Linked DNA regions of Formosa sp. Hel1_33_131. The protein of the gene in region 1 interacts with the protein of each later gene in a pairwise test. Links are inferred from orthologs where the notes say so. Each region holds a gene or a part of one and is shown on either strand. Other genes may lie near its edges. The genes, in order: gyrA and gyrB.

Region 1 (7,197 bases):
CGAGGTCATGATAATGATTGTATTGCTAAAATCAATTTTTCGACCCAAACTATCCGTTAAAAATCCATCATCAAGCACTTGAAGAAGCATGTTAAATACATCTGGATGTGCTTTTTCAATTTCATCTAAAAGAACCACTGCGTAAGGTTTACGTCTGATTTTTTCGGTCAGTTGTCCACCTTCTTCATAACCAACGTATCCTGGAGGTGCACCGACCAATCGTGAGATGGCAAATTTCTCCATGTATTCACTCATGTCAATTCGTATCAATGCATCTTCACTATCAAATAATTCTCTAGCAAGTACTTTGGCAAGCTGTGTTTTACCGACGCCAGTTTGTCCTAAAAAGATAAATGACCCAATGGGCTTATTGGGGTCTTTAAGTCCCGCACGATTCCTCTGAATAGCTTTCACCACCTTTGAAACCGCTTCATCTTGACCAATTACTTTTCCGTTTATGAGCTCTGGAAGTTTTGATAATTTATTACTTTCCTTTTGAGCAATACGGTTCACAGGAATGCTAGTCATCATGGAAACTACCTCAGCTACATTGTCTTCACTGACAACAATGCGATTTAATTTAGATTCTATTTCCCATTTTTCCTGCGCTTCTGCAAGACTCTTTTCTAAACGTTTTTCGTCATCTCTTAGCTTGGCAGCTTCTTCATATTTCTGTTTTTTAACCACAGAGTTTTTAGTCACTTTTACTTCTTCAAGTTGTGCTTCTAGTTCCACGATTTGGTCAGGAACATCAATATTTGTGATGTGAACTCTTGAGCCTGCTTCGTCCAACGCATCAATCGCTTTGTCTGGTAAAAACCGATCGGTCATATAACGATTGGTCAATTTTACACAAGCTTCAATAGCTTCATCTGTGTACTCTACATTGTGATGATCTTCGTATTTGTTTTTAATGTTGTTTAATATCTCAATCGTTTCACTCACCGTTGTTGGCTCCACGATGACTTTTTGAAAACGACGTTCAAGTGCGCCGTCTTTTTCGATGTGCTGTCTGTATTCGTCAAGAGTTGTAGCGCCTACACATTGCAGTTCGCCACGTGCCAATGCGGGTTTAAACATATTAGAAGCATCCAAACTTCCCGTAGCGCCACCGGCCCCTACAATCGTATGGATTTCATCGATGAATAAAATAATATCGTCATTTTTTTCCAACTCATTCATCACCGCTTTCATGCGCTCTTCAAACTGACCACGGTATTTGGTACCAGCTACAATGCTGGCCAAATCTAAAGTAACCACGCGTTTATTGAATAAAATTCGAGAGACTTTACGTTTGATGATTCGAATGGCCAAGCCTTCGGCAATAGCAGATTTGCCAACACCAGGTTCACCAATCAACAAAGGATTGTTTTTCTTACGACGGCTTAAAATCTGAGAGACACGTTGAATTTCTTTTTCACGTCCGACTACAGGGTCTAATTTCCCTTGTTCTGCCATTTCAGTAAGGTCTCTTCCAAAATTATCTAGAACGGGGGTTTTCGATTTTTTCACTCCTTTTTGAACGCTGCTTTGACCAAATGAACTGTCTTTATTTTCATCTTTAGGCATATCTTCACTTGGAAAAGCGGCTGCTTTTGGAGTCTCCGTGTAGTCGTCGTTTGTGATCATATATTTAAATTGTTCTTTAGCGTTATCGTAATCTACTTTTAGTTTATTCAATAGCTTTGTTGTAGGGTCATTTTCATTTCTCAACACACATAAAAGTAAATGTGCTGTATTTATAGATTTACTTTGAAAAAGCTTCGCTTCTAAAAAAGTTGTTTTTAAAGCCCGTTCTGCTTGACGTGTCAAGTGGAGGTTTTTTTTCTCATCAGAAGCAATCATAATATTGGGGTTGGAAGGACTGAGGATTTCAACCTTACGACGCAAATGACTAAGGTCAACGTCTAAAGCGTTCAAAATATCGATTGCCTTGCCATTGCCATCTCTTAAAAGTCCAAGCATCAAATGTTCAGTGCCAATAAAATCGTGACCTAAACGAAGTGCTTCTTCTTTACTGAAAGAAATAACATCTTTAACTCTGGGGGAAAAATTATCATCCATAAAAAATCTTTGGTTAAATTTACAAATTCAAAGGCATTAAATCAAAAACTATACCTTTTTATTTTTTATTTATACAAATGATAGCAAAAACTAATTAAAATCAAAATTTTTAAGCCACTATTTATTAACCATTTTGCCTCTTAAAATTGTTGATAAATTTGATTAAAAAAAGTCATGAAAATTCACTCAGTAATAATTTGAAAAGTAGTATATTAGCTAGGTTATTTAATAAATAAAAATATAACGTAGTATGGTAGAAGGAGAAAAGTTAATCCCCATTAATATAGAAGATGAAATGAAGTCAGCTTACATCGATTATTCGATGTCGGTAATAGTGTCTCGGGCACTTCCTGACGTAAGGGATGGATTAAAACCTGTGCATCGCCGGGTCTTATTTGGAATGCATGAACTTGGTGTTCGATCCAATACAGCGCACAAAAAATCGGCAAGAATTGTTGGTGAAGTTTTAGGTAAGTATCACCCACACGGAGATACCTCTGTTTATGACGCAATGGTTCGTATGGCTCAAGAATGGAGTTTGCGATATATGCTGGTTGATGGGCAAGGGAATTTTGGGTCGATTGATGGTGACAGTCCTGCAGCAATGCGTTATACAGAAGCCAGAATGCGTAAAATATCGGAAGATATGCTTGCGGATATTGATAAGGAAACGGTTGATCATAAGTTAAATTTTGATGATACACTTCAAGAACCTACTGTATTACCAACACGAATTCCAGGCCTATTAGTAAATGGTGCTTCAGGAATTGCTGTGGGTATGGCCACCAACATGCCTCCTCACAACCTTTCGGAAGTAGTGGATGGAATTACAGCATATATAGATAACACAGACATCGATATTGATGAATTAATCACATATGTTAAAGCACCTGATTTTCCTACAGGAGGAATTATTTATGGCTATGATGGTGTGAAAGAAGCGTTTAAAACAGGTCGTGGCCGTGTCGTTATGCGTGCCAAAGCGAATATAGAAGACGTGAATGGACGTGAGTGCATAATCGTTACCGAAATTCCATACCAAGTCAATAAAGCAGACATGATTAAGAAAACTGCTGATTTGGTGAATGATAAAAAGATGGAAGGGATTTCTACCATTCGTGATGAATCAGATAGAAATGGAATGCGCATTGTTTATGTTTTAAAAAGAGATGCCATTCCTAATATTGTCTTAAATAAACTTTATAAATATACAGCACTTCAGTCTTCTTTTAGTGTGAATAATATTGCGTTGGTAAATGGACGCCCAGAAATGTTGAATCTAAAAGATATGATTCATCATTTTGTAGAGCACCGTCACGAAGTGGTCGTACGTCGTACAACCTACGAACTTAGAAAAGCCGAAGAACGCGCTCATATATTAGAAGGATTGATCATTGCTTCCGATAATATCGATGAAGTCATCGCAATTATTAGAGGTTGTTCAAATGCTGAAGAAGCCCGTGAAAAATTAATCGAACGTTTTAAACTGAGCGAACTACAATCCAAAGCGATTGTTGAAATGCGATTAAGACAATTAACAGGCTTAGAACAAGATAAATTACGTGGCGAGTACGATGCAATCATGAAAACGATTGATGAGTTAAAAGACATTCTTGATAAAAAAGAACGTCGTATGCTCATCATTAAAGAAGAGCTTGCTGTTGTTAAAGATAAGTATGGTGATGAACGTCGCTCTGTGATTGAATATGCTGGAGGTGATTTATCGATTGAGGACATGATTCCTAATGAGCAAGTTGTCATTACAATTTCACATGCAGGGTATATCAAACGTACGTCATTAACAGAATATAGAACTCAAAATAGAGGTGGAGTTGGACAAAAAGCATCCACCACTCGTAACGAAGATTTCTTAGAACATTTATTTGTAGGAACCAACCACCAGTATATGTTGTTCTTCACTCAAAAAGGAAAATGTTTCTGGATGCGTGTTTATGAAATCCCAGAAGGTAGTAAAACGTCTAAGGGGCGCGCCATTCAAAATTTAATAAACATAGAACAAGACGATAAAGTCAAAGCGTTTATTTGTACTCAGGATTTAAAAGACGAAGAATACACGAATTCGCACTATGTGATTATGGCCACCAAAAAAGGTCAGGTTAAAAAAACATCTTTAGAACAATATTCTCGACCAAGAACGAATGGAATTAATGCCATTACGATCAAAGAAGATGATGAATTACTAGAAGCAAAACTTACCACAGGCGAAAGTCAAGTGATGTTAGCATTAAAATCTGGGAAAGCCATTCGATTTGAAGAAGCCAAAACCCGTCCAATGGGCCGTGGTGCTTCAGGAGTTCGCGGGATTACTTTAGCGCATGAAGCGGATGAGGTGATCGGAATGATTGCTGTAGATGACATGGAAAGTAACATCCTAGTCGTATCTGAAAACGGCTATGGTAAACGATCTAGCTTGGAAGATTACCGAATCACAAATAGAGGTGGAAAAGGTGTCAAGACCATTTCAATTACAGATAAAACAGGTAATTTAGTATCCATCAAAAATGTAACCGATGAAGATGATTTAATGATCATTAATAAATCAGGCGTTGCAATCCGATTGGCTGTAGAAGATTTAAGAGTGATGGGACGTGCCACACAAGGCGTTCGTTTGATCAACCTTAAAGGGAATGATTCGATTGCTGCCGTTGCAAAAGTAATGCGGGAAGATGAAGAAGACATCGAAGCAATTGAAGGTTTAACGGAAGAAGGCGCTGAAGAAACCACAGGTGCTACTGAAACAGATGACACAACTGTTGATACTCAAGAAGAAGAATAACTATTAATACTAACTATTAAAATTTAAATAAGATGAAAAAATATCTTGTATTTGTAATAGCACTAACTCTAGGATTTTCTGCTGTTGCCCAAAAGAAAGAAATTAAAACAGCGACGAAGGAGATAGCAAAGGGAAATTATGAAAAAGCAGGCGTGGCACTTGATGCTGCCGAAGCACTTTTAGGTTCTATGGACGAAAAATATAAAAGTCAATATTACTTACAAAGAAGTATCTATTACCTAAACAATGGCGAGCCCGATTTTAGTACCATCAAAAAATCGATTGAAGCTTTAAAATTAGTCACTGCACCAGCGCAGGCACAAGGAGTTAAAGATCAAACGCTAAATTTAAAAGCCCATTTGGTTAATAAAGGAAGTTCCCTTTTGAGAACAGATGAATATGAAGCATCTTCAGGTTATTTTGAAAACGCCTATAAATTATCTCCTAACGATACGGTTTATTTGTTTTATGCTGCTTCTACAGCGGTCAATGCCAAGCAATATGACCGTTCCCTTATGATGTATGAAGAATTGAGAAGTCTAGGTTATACGGGGATTGAAAAAAATTACCTCGCTACAAACAAAGAAACACAAGTTGAAGAAGCGTTTGGTAATATGATGTTGAGAGACCTTTCGGTGAAAGCTAAATCGCATATCAATCCCAAAGATGAAACCACTAAATCTAAGTTTCCAGAAATCATTAAAAACATCGCGCTCATATATGTTCAAAATGGAGACAATGAAAAAGCACTTCAAGCCATGGCTGTAGCAAGAGCAGAAGCTCCTGAAGATTTAAATTTATTATTGACAGAAGCAAATGTTTATTACTCAATGGGTAATACCGTAAAATTTAAAGAGTTGTTGGAAGTTGCCATTCAAAAAGATCCTAATAATTCTGAATTACAATATAACTTAGGAGTTATTTCTGCAGAAACGGATGATTTAGAAAGTTCTAAAAAATATTACCAAAGAGCCATCGAATTAAAGCCAGATTATACCAATGCTTATATAAATTTAGCGGCTTTAATCTTAGGACAAGAAGAATCAGTGCTAGAGGAAATGAACAAATTAGGATCATCTGCTGCAGACGACCGAAAGTACGATGAATTAAAAGCAAAGCGAAACCAGTTATACTTAGATGCAATTCCTTATTTAGAAAGTGCATTTGGCATAGATCCAAGCAATTATCAAGCGGCTAAAACCTTAGCAAACATATACAGTGCTGTAGGGAATACGGATAAATACAAAGAATTTAAAGCACTTTCGGATTCATTAAAACCAAAAGAGTAACGTTTAGTTTTACGATATTAAAAAGTCATTCAATTTGAATGACTTTTTTTATGGGATAATTTTTTTGATGACTCTCAGTTTGTGAGAGTGTGTTTTAGTATCTACATTATAGATGCCACTTTGATCGAGGAGGTCAATCCGAACTTTACCATGCGCATGAATAATGTGATGGTCTTCCATGATCATCCCTACATGAATAATCTCCCCTTCATTATTATCAAAAAAAGCTAAATCACCAGGTTCACTTTCCTCGATAAAACTAAGGGCATCCCCTTGAGATGCTTGTTGAGAGGCATCTCTTAAAATTTTGAATCCATTTAGTTTATAAACCATTTGAACGAATCCAGAACAGTCAATCCCAAAAGGTGTTTTTCCTCCCCATAAATAAGGAGTGTTGAGGTATAGTATAGCAGTCTCTACAAGTTTAGATTTGTCTTTAGACCCAATAGCTTTTGCTCCTTCAAATGTATGTTTTAAATAGGAGAGGCCATTAAGCGCTGAACCTAACAAAATAGGATGTAATTGTTGTTTTTGATTTGTGATAAAATCAACCAAATCCGTGGTCATTAAAGGATCGGATTTGTGGAGCTCTTTATATTCCAATTCGTCAATAAATTGAAACTGTTTATTGTCAATCCATCCTTCATATTTATCAAATCCCAACCGGATGCGACTCCAAGATTTACGGTGCTCTAAAACCTTAAAATGATCGCCATAGAGTACTTGCGAAATTAATTCGCTCGTATCCGTAGCTTCAGATCTTAAAGCAACAACGCTGAGGTAGCAAAGGCCGTATTGCATTCCTTAAATATTTCGTTCTAGGATCAATGCCGAAGCACCGCCACCGCCATTACAAATCGCTGCAGCTCCAATTTTCCCATTATTTTGTTCGAGGACACTCAATAAGGTTACCACAATTCGAGCACCCGAACATCCAAGGGGGTGGCCTAAAGAAACGGCACCTCCATTGACATTTACATTTGAATCGTTTAGCCCCAATAATTTCATGTTTGCTAAGCCCACTACCGAAAATGCTTCATTGAATTC
Region 2 (6,971 bases), 350 kb from region 1 along the record:
AAAAGAAGCTGCCATTTGTTCATGATGGGCATCCTCAATATTGCCAACAGCAACACCATTTTCCTGAGCAACATAGAAGTTCCATACAGCTGGAAAATTATCTTGAAAATTGTTAATAATTGTTGAGTCGGTATTGTTTTCAATAACATCGTCTACATAACTTAATATATAAGCATGTATCGCCTCATGTAAAATAGTTCTTGCAACGGCAATTTTTGTGGCTTGGTTTTTATAAGTAGGGTCAATTACCGTTAAGTAGTCATAGGGTGTTCCCTGCCCATTTGAATCCAGAACCCAATTTGTTTCAGCAGCATGGTTTGGATTTGTAGGCGTTTCTGTTTTAATTTCCCAATCATAAGGAGCGTTCAGGTCTCCAAACCTTTTGATTACTTCTGCAATGTCAGTAGATTGCAGGGTTTTAAGTTCGCCTAAAATTCCTTTAGAGCAGTCGTCTAAATTTGCATCAACAATTTCATCTTCAATAATTAAGGAAATAACAATATCAAGAGCTTCTTGAAAATTTTCACCGACACCATTACACATTGCATCAATAGCCGCTGTAGCAAGAGTTGTAGCTTGCGGGTTTATGACTGGGTCGTCATAGCCTGTGCCTCCAGTTGCTTGGTTGTTTTCAAAATAAGCGGTAATGTCTTTTACTGTTGAATAGTGAGCTTGTCCTGAATTGGGGTTTAAACATTCTTTTTGTTCGTCTGTGAGGTTGTCAAAAAAGGCGTCTGTTTCGCGGTCCAATCTGCTAGGTAATACAGCTATTATGATATTTTCGAGTGGGTCATCTCCGTTGGCGTTCCCTGAGGAGGATCCGCCGCCGCCCGAAGAATTGTGTAGTGGGTCGTAGTTGGGGTCGGTATTTGAATTCCCCCAAGGATTGTCTTGATCTAAATCAGATGAAGACGTTCCTGAGTCTGGACAGTCTACAAATGCCGTTTGATACATAGGGTCTCCATCTTGGTCATATCGAACATTTCCATAAGCATCAAGTAATGCTCTTGATATTATACAGATGTCATTTTCTGTTACTCCGGTAATTGCCCAGGGTCCAAAGCTAAAACCACTTCCTGTTCCAGATCCATCGCCACTGCTTGCAATAAAGCAGTCCGATGCGTCTATAATCAATATACCATTTACGACAGAAACGCTAATCCAGCAGTTGTTGGCATAGTCATAAAACATTTTGCTTTGTGTATAGTCATCAAAATCACTTGCATTAATCTGATCGCTGCTTACCTGTTCTTTGGACATATTTAAGTCTTTAAGACCAAGTCCAATTTTTTGGTATCTGTAAATATAGTATTCAATAGAATCATTGCTTTTTTTGTGTATTACAAAATTTTCAAAATGGGATTCGGGTTTCGTAGGGGTTTCAATCCTAAAGGTATACACTTTTGTGGTGTCTGTGCTTACTTCCAAAATTTCATCCGTCAATATGGTAAAGCTGTTGTCATTGCTTGTTATGGGGTCTGCCGATGTAGCCCTAGAATAAGTGCCCTGATTTTTAGAAGCCATTGTTGTATTGAACTTATTGAAATCAAATTGAGAATCGATTAAATCCAAAGATTTTTTTATCAACGTATTCCCTTTCACTTCATTTAGAGTGACCGATTTTACGGTAAACCCTTTTGTTTCGGTTTGTGAGCTGTCTGTGAATTCAGTGTCATCTCTTTCGCAAGAGGTAATTAAAAGTGCCATAAAGACAACATAGACAATTCGTTTGAAGGTGTTTTTTTGTGTTGTTTTCATAACTAAGAGTTTTTAGGTTTAAATCATTTTTTTTAATGAACACCCGACTGAAACCCCTCAAATAAGTTACACTACAGGTATCCTGAGTTACAGTCTACGCGCATTCACTTAAAAGAAAAATTGGTTATGAAAAGGTTATGAAAAATTAGATTTGATGTCTAAGTGTTTGTAAATGTAATAATATGAAATACAGTATCCAAATAAAAAATGATATTTTCATAAAGATAATTTAAAACTATCAGTAAAATAACAGAAAACTATCAGAAAACTAACAGTAAAGTATCATAAAAATGAGAATACTGCATTTCCCTTACTAAAAGTAAGGGAAAACCTTACTTTTAAAAATTCCCTTCTTAAAACAAAGGTTGCTGTTTTCAAAAAACAGTCCCAAATAATTTCAATTCAAATACTTTGGTTATTTTACCTTTTACACTTTTTTAAGTCTTTTTAATTACAGTATAATATGTATTGTCAATTTTTAGTTTCAATTTATTAGCATTTATACAATATGTATTTATAATATATAAGTTTAGATGCATATTTGCAATCTAATAAATAAGAAACTATTATGTGTGGAATTGTTTGTGCATTTGATTTAAAACAAAAATCAGAAATTTTAAGACCTCAAGTCCTTGAGATGTCAAAAAAAATAAGACACCGTGGACCGGACTGGAGCGGTATTTATAGCGATGAAAAAACCGTGATGTCGCACGAGCGTTTGGCAATTGTGGATCCTGCGTCTGGGAAACAACCGTTGCTCAGTGAAGACAAAAAACTTGTTTTGGCTGCCAATGGTGAGATTTATAACCATCAAGACATCCGGAAACAATACGAAGGTAAATACAATTTTCAAACCCAAAGTGATTGTGAAGTCATCTTGGCACTTTATAAAGACAAAGGCGTCGATTTTGTGGACGACCTGAACGGAATTTTTGGCTTTGCGATTTACGATGTCGAAAAAGACGAATACTTTATTGCTCGTGACCACATGGGAATCATTCCTTTGTATATAGGCTGGGATCAAAATGGCACCTTTTATGTGGCTTCAGAATTAAAAGCCTTGGAAGGAACCTGTTCTAAAATTGAGTTGTTTCCACCCGGACATTATATGTCTAGTAAAGACGGGAAATTTGTACAATGGTACAAAAGAGATTGGAGAGAATATGATGCCGTAAAAGAAAACGAAACAAGTATTGCGATAATTAAAGAAGCATTAGAAGCAGCGGTGCACAGACAATTAATGAGTGATGTGCCTTATGGTGTGTTGCTATCCGGTGGTTTGGATTCGTCCGTGGTATCTGCAATAGCAAAAAAATATGCTCAAAAGCGTGTGGAATCTGGTGATGAAACGGATGCTTGGTATCCGCAAACACACTCCTTTGCGGTAGGATTAGAAGGCTCTCCAGATTTGGCAGCGGCACAAGTGGTTGCAGATCATATTGGAACCGTACATCATGAAATTAAATTCACCATTCAAGAAGGATTGGATGCCATTAAAGATGTGATTTATAATATAGAAACGTACGATATTACCACCATTCGTTCTTCAACGCCAATGTATTTAATGGCAAGAGTTATTAAGTCTATGGGAATTAAGATGGTATTGTCTGGTGAAGGAGCCGATGAGATTTTTGGAGGCTATTTGTATTTTCATAAAGCCCCTAATGGTCAAGAATTTCATGAAGAAACAGTTCGTAAATTAGATAAGTTACACATGTACGATTGTTTGCGCGCCAACAAAAGTTTAGCGGCTTGGGGCATTGAAGGACGTGTACCATTTTTAGACAAAGAATTTATGGATGTCGCAATGCGCATCAACCCACAAGATAAAATGATCAATGGCGAACGCATGGAAAAATGGGTCATTAGAAAAGCCTTTGAAGATATGTTGCCCGAAAGTGTAGCATGGCGTCAAAAAGAACAATTTAGCGATGGCGTTGGCTATAGCTGGATTGATACCTTAAAAGAAGTAGTTGATAAACAGGTTTCTGATGAACAATTGGCAAATGCTAAATTCAGGTTTCCAATTCAAACCCCACAAAACAAAGAAGAATTTTATTACCGTTCCATTTTCGAAGAACATTTTCCAAGTGATGCCGCTGCTTTAAGTGTGCCGCAAGAGGCAAGTGTCGCTTGTAGTACAGCTATTGCTCTAGAATGGGATGAAGCCTTTAAAAACATGAACGAACCTTCTGGAAGAGCAATTCTAAATGTGCATGACAAAGCTTACGACTAGAAAATTTATAAACGCAAATAAAGGCTTCTGAAGTCCTTTTTATATTTTTTTAATTTATTTTAATATCACAACGCCCTTAAATTTGATTTAAGGGCGTTTTTAGTGGATTTAAGCGCGTTTTAGAAAAACAGCCGATTGTTAATAATTCCACTTAAATCACTTAAAAATCGCTTTAAATTCGATGAGAGATTAATTATCTTTGTGTGGCTAAATGCGGTTTTTGCGGCATTTAATTTAAACTAAATAACACATTCAACACAATGAGCGAAGAAGTTAATAAAAGTAGTTATTCGGCAGATAGTATTCAGGCCTTAGAAGGAATGGAACATGTGCGTATGCGTCCGTCCATGTATATTGGAGATGTAGGTTTGAGAGGATTGCACCACTTGGTGTATGAGGTGATTGACAACTCGATCGATGAAGCTTTGGCAGGTCACTGTGATAAAATTACCGTGATTATCAATGAAGATAATTCCATCACAACGGAAGATAATGGTCGTGGTATCCCTGTAGATATTCACAAAAAAGAAGGCGTTTCTGCTTTGGAAGTTGTGATGACTAAGATTGGGGCTGGTGGTAAATTTGATAAAGATTCTTATAAAGTTTCTGGGGGTTTACACGGAGTTGGTGTCAGTTGTGTGAATGCACTCTCTGAGCATTTAAAAGCAACGGTTTTCAGAGATGGAAAAGTTTATGAGCAAGAATACGAACGCGGTAAAGCGATGTATCCTGTGAAGCAAGTCGGGGAAACTGATAGAAGAGGAACGACGGTTACTTTTAGACCCGATCCTCAAATATTTACACAGACTTTAGTATATGTATATGATACCTTAGCGAGTCGTTTAAGAGAGTTGGCGTTTTTGAATAAAGGCATTACCGTTGTGCTTGTTGATGAAAGAGAAAAAGACGAAAAAGGCGAATTTGTGGGTGAGACGTTTCATTCTACCGAAGGACTTTCAGAGTTTATCAAATATTTGGACAGCAACCGTGATCCGATCATGAAAAGCGTCATTGCTTTTGAAGGGGAGAAAAACGGAGTTCCTGTAGAAGTTGCGATGATTTATAACACCTCTTATGCGGAGAATTTACATTCCTATGTAAATAATATTAATACCCATGAAGGAGGAACCCACTTATCTGGTTTCCGTCGGGGACTGACCCATACATTAAAAAAATATGCCGATGAATCGGGGATGTTAGACAAGCTTAAGTTTGACATTGCAGGGGATGATTTCCGTGAAGGATTGACTGCTATTATTTCTGTAAAAGTTCAAGAACCACAATTTGAAGGACAGACCAAAACCAAGTTAGGAAACAGAGAAGTATCTGCTTCCGTGAGTCAGGCCGTTTCAGAAATGCTGACCAACTATTTAGAGGAAAATCCGGACGATGCTAAAATCATTGTTCAAAAAGTGATCCTTGCAGCGCAAGCCCGTCATGCAGCCCAAAAGGCACGTGACATGGTGCAACGTAAATCCGTTATGAGTATTGGAGGCTTGCCTGGGAAACTGAGTGACTGTTCAGAACAAGATCCTACAAAATGTGAAATTTATCTAGTTGAGGGAGATTCGGCAGGTGGAACCGCAAAAATGGGACGGGATAGAGCTTTTCAAGCGATTTTGCCATTAAGAGGTAAGATTTTGAACGTCGAAAAAGCAATGACTCATAAGGTGTTTGAAAATGAAGAAATCAAAAACATATTCACGGCTTTAGGGGTGACCATTGGAACCGAAGAAGATCCCAGAGCGCTGAACCTTTCAAAATTAAGATACCATAAAATTGTGATTATGTGTGATGCCGATATTGATGGTAGCCACATTGAAACACTTATTTTGACCTTCTTTTTTAGATACATGAAAGAATTGATCGAAAACGGTCATATTTACATCGCCACGCCTCCTTTGTTTTTAGTGAAGAAAGGAGCCAAAAAAGAATATGCATGGAATGATGAAGAGCGTTTGGCGCTGATGGAGCAATATGGCGATGGTGCAAAAATTCAACGTTATAAAGGTCTTGGAGAAATGAATGCCATACAACTTTGGGACACCACCATGAATCCAGAGTTTAGAACCTTACGTCAAATTCAAATTGACAATGGAACCGAAGCCGATCGTATCTTCTCAATGTTGATGGGAGACGATGTGCCGCCAAGAAGAGAATTCATCGAGAAAAATGCAATTTATGCCAATATCGATGCTTAAGAAGCAACCCCAAATCCTATTTATATGAAAAGAATAATTATTTTTTGTGCATTCCTTTTTGGAGTGAATGTGTCAAGTGCTCAGAATCTTGGAGATGTCATACTCGGATCGGACGATGCCAGTACCTTACTTCAAAATTACCTCAGCCCAGCAATGAAAGGGTTGATGAGTAGTATGAATGGCGGTTGGTATTCCACAGCAAAAACACACAAAAAACTCGGGTTTGATATTACCTTCGGACTCAATGCGTCTTTCACGCCAGACAAAGACAAGGTGTTTGAATTTATAGCCGATGACTATAATTTTATATCTCTTGTGGATGGAGGAAGCACAAGCATTCCAACCGTTTTAGGAAAAGACAATACGAACACAGCGTTCAATGTGTCTATTCCTTACCAAGGGGGTAACTTTAAATCGGGGACATTTGAATTGCCTGGTGGCATCGCAAAAGATTTGCCAGCCAGTGCTGTTCCAGCCCCTTTTGTTCAAGTTGGACTCGGACTGCCTTTTAAAACAACCATTAAATTAAGGTATGTTCCCAAAACCGGTTTTGCTTCAAAAGTGAACGCCAATTTAATTGGGGTAGGACTTCAGCATGATCTCACACAATACCTTGGACTCATAGGAAAACTTCCGTTTTCTGTCTCTCTTTTAGGAGCATATACATCGGCAACGATTGATTATACGATTCAAAATGGGGATTTATCAAATCAGGTTTCTGTAACAAACGGACTGGCTCAGTTTAAAGTAAAAACGTGGACAGTACAAGCATTAGG

Evidence for each region.
Region 2: the proteins of gyrA (region 1) and gyrB interact in binary tests that used the Escherichia coli proteins (3 or more experiments, as listed by UniProt). The link is inferred for Formosa sp. Hel1_33_131 from one-to-one orthologs.

The regions. Positions count from the first base shown.
Region 1 is NZ_CP017260.1:2,265,829-2,273,025, forward strand. Bases 1,960-5,087 are described here. They hold gyrA (DNA gyrase subunit A), read left to right. Parts: upstream 1,960-2,314; coding sequence 2,315-4,861; downstream 4,862-5,087. Other genes in these bases: FORMB_RS10470 (ATP-dependent Clp protease ATP-binding subunit), read right to left, coding at 1,960-2,064; FORMB_RS10480 (tetratricopeptide repeat protein), read left to right, coding at 4,894-5,087. In the rest of the region: more of FORMB_RS10470, read right to left, coding at 1-1,959; more of FORMB_RS10480, read left to right, coding at 5,088-6,150; FORMB_RS10485 (C40 family peptidase), read right to left, coding at 6,199-6,951; FORMB_RS10490 (acetyl-CoA C-acyltransferase), read right to left, coding at 6,955-7,197. UniProt on the Escherichia coli protein: A type II topoisomerase that negatively supercoils closed circular double-stranded (ds) DNA in an ATP-dependent manner to maintain chromosomes in an underwound state.
Region 2 is NZ_CP017260.1:1,916,535-1,923,505, forward strand. Bases 3,823-6,724 are described here. They hold gyrB (DNA topoisomerase (ATP-hydrolyzing) subunit B), read left to right. Parts: upstream 3,823-4,254; coding sequence 4,255-6,195; downstream 6,196-6,724. Other genes in these bases: asnB (asparagine synthase B), read left to right, coding at 3,823-3,994; FORMB_RS08790 (DUF6588 family protein), read left to right, coding at 6,220-6,724. Also shown: FORMB_RS08775 (hypothetical protein), read right to left, coding at 1-1,758; more of asnB, read left to right, coding at 2,327-3,822; more of FORMB_RS08790, read left to right, coding at 6,725-6,971. UniProt on the Escherichia coli protein: DNA gyrase negatively supercoils closed circular double-stranded DNA in an ATP-dependent manner to maintain chromosomes in an underwound state.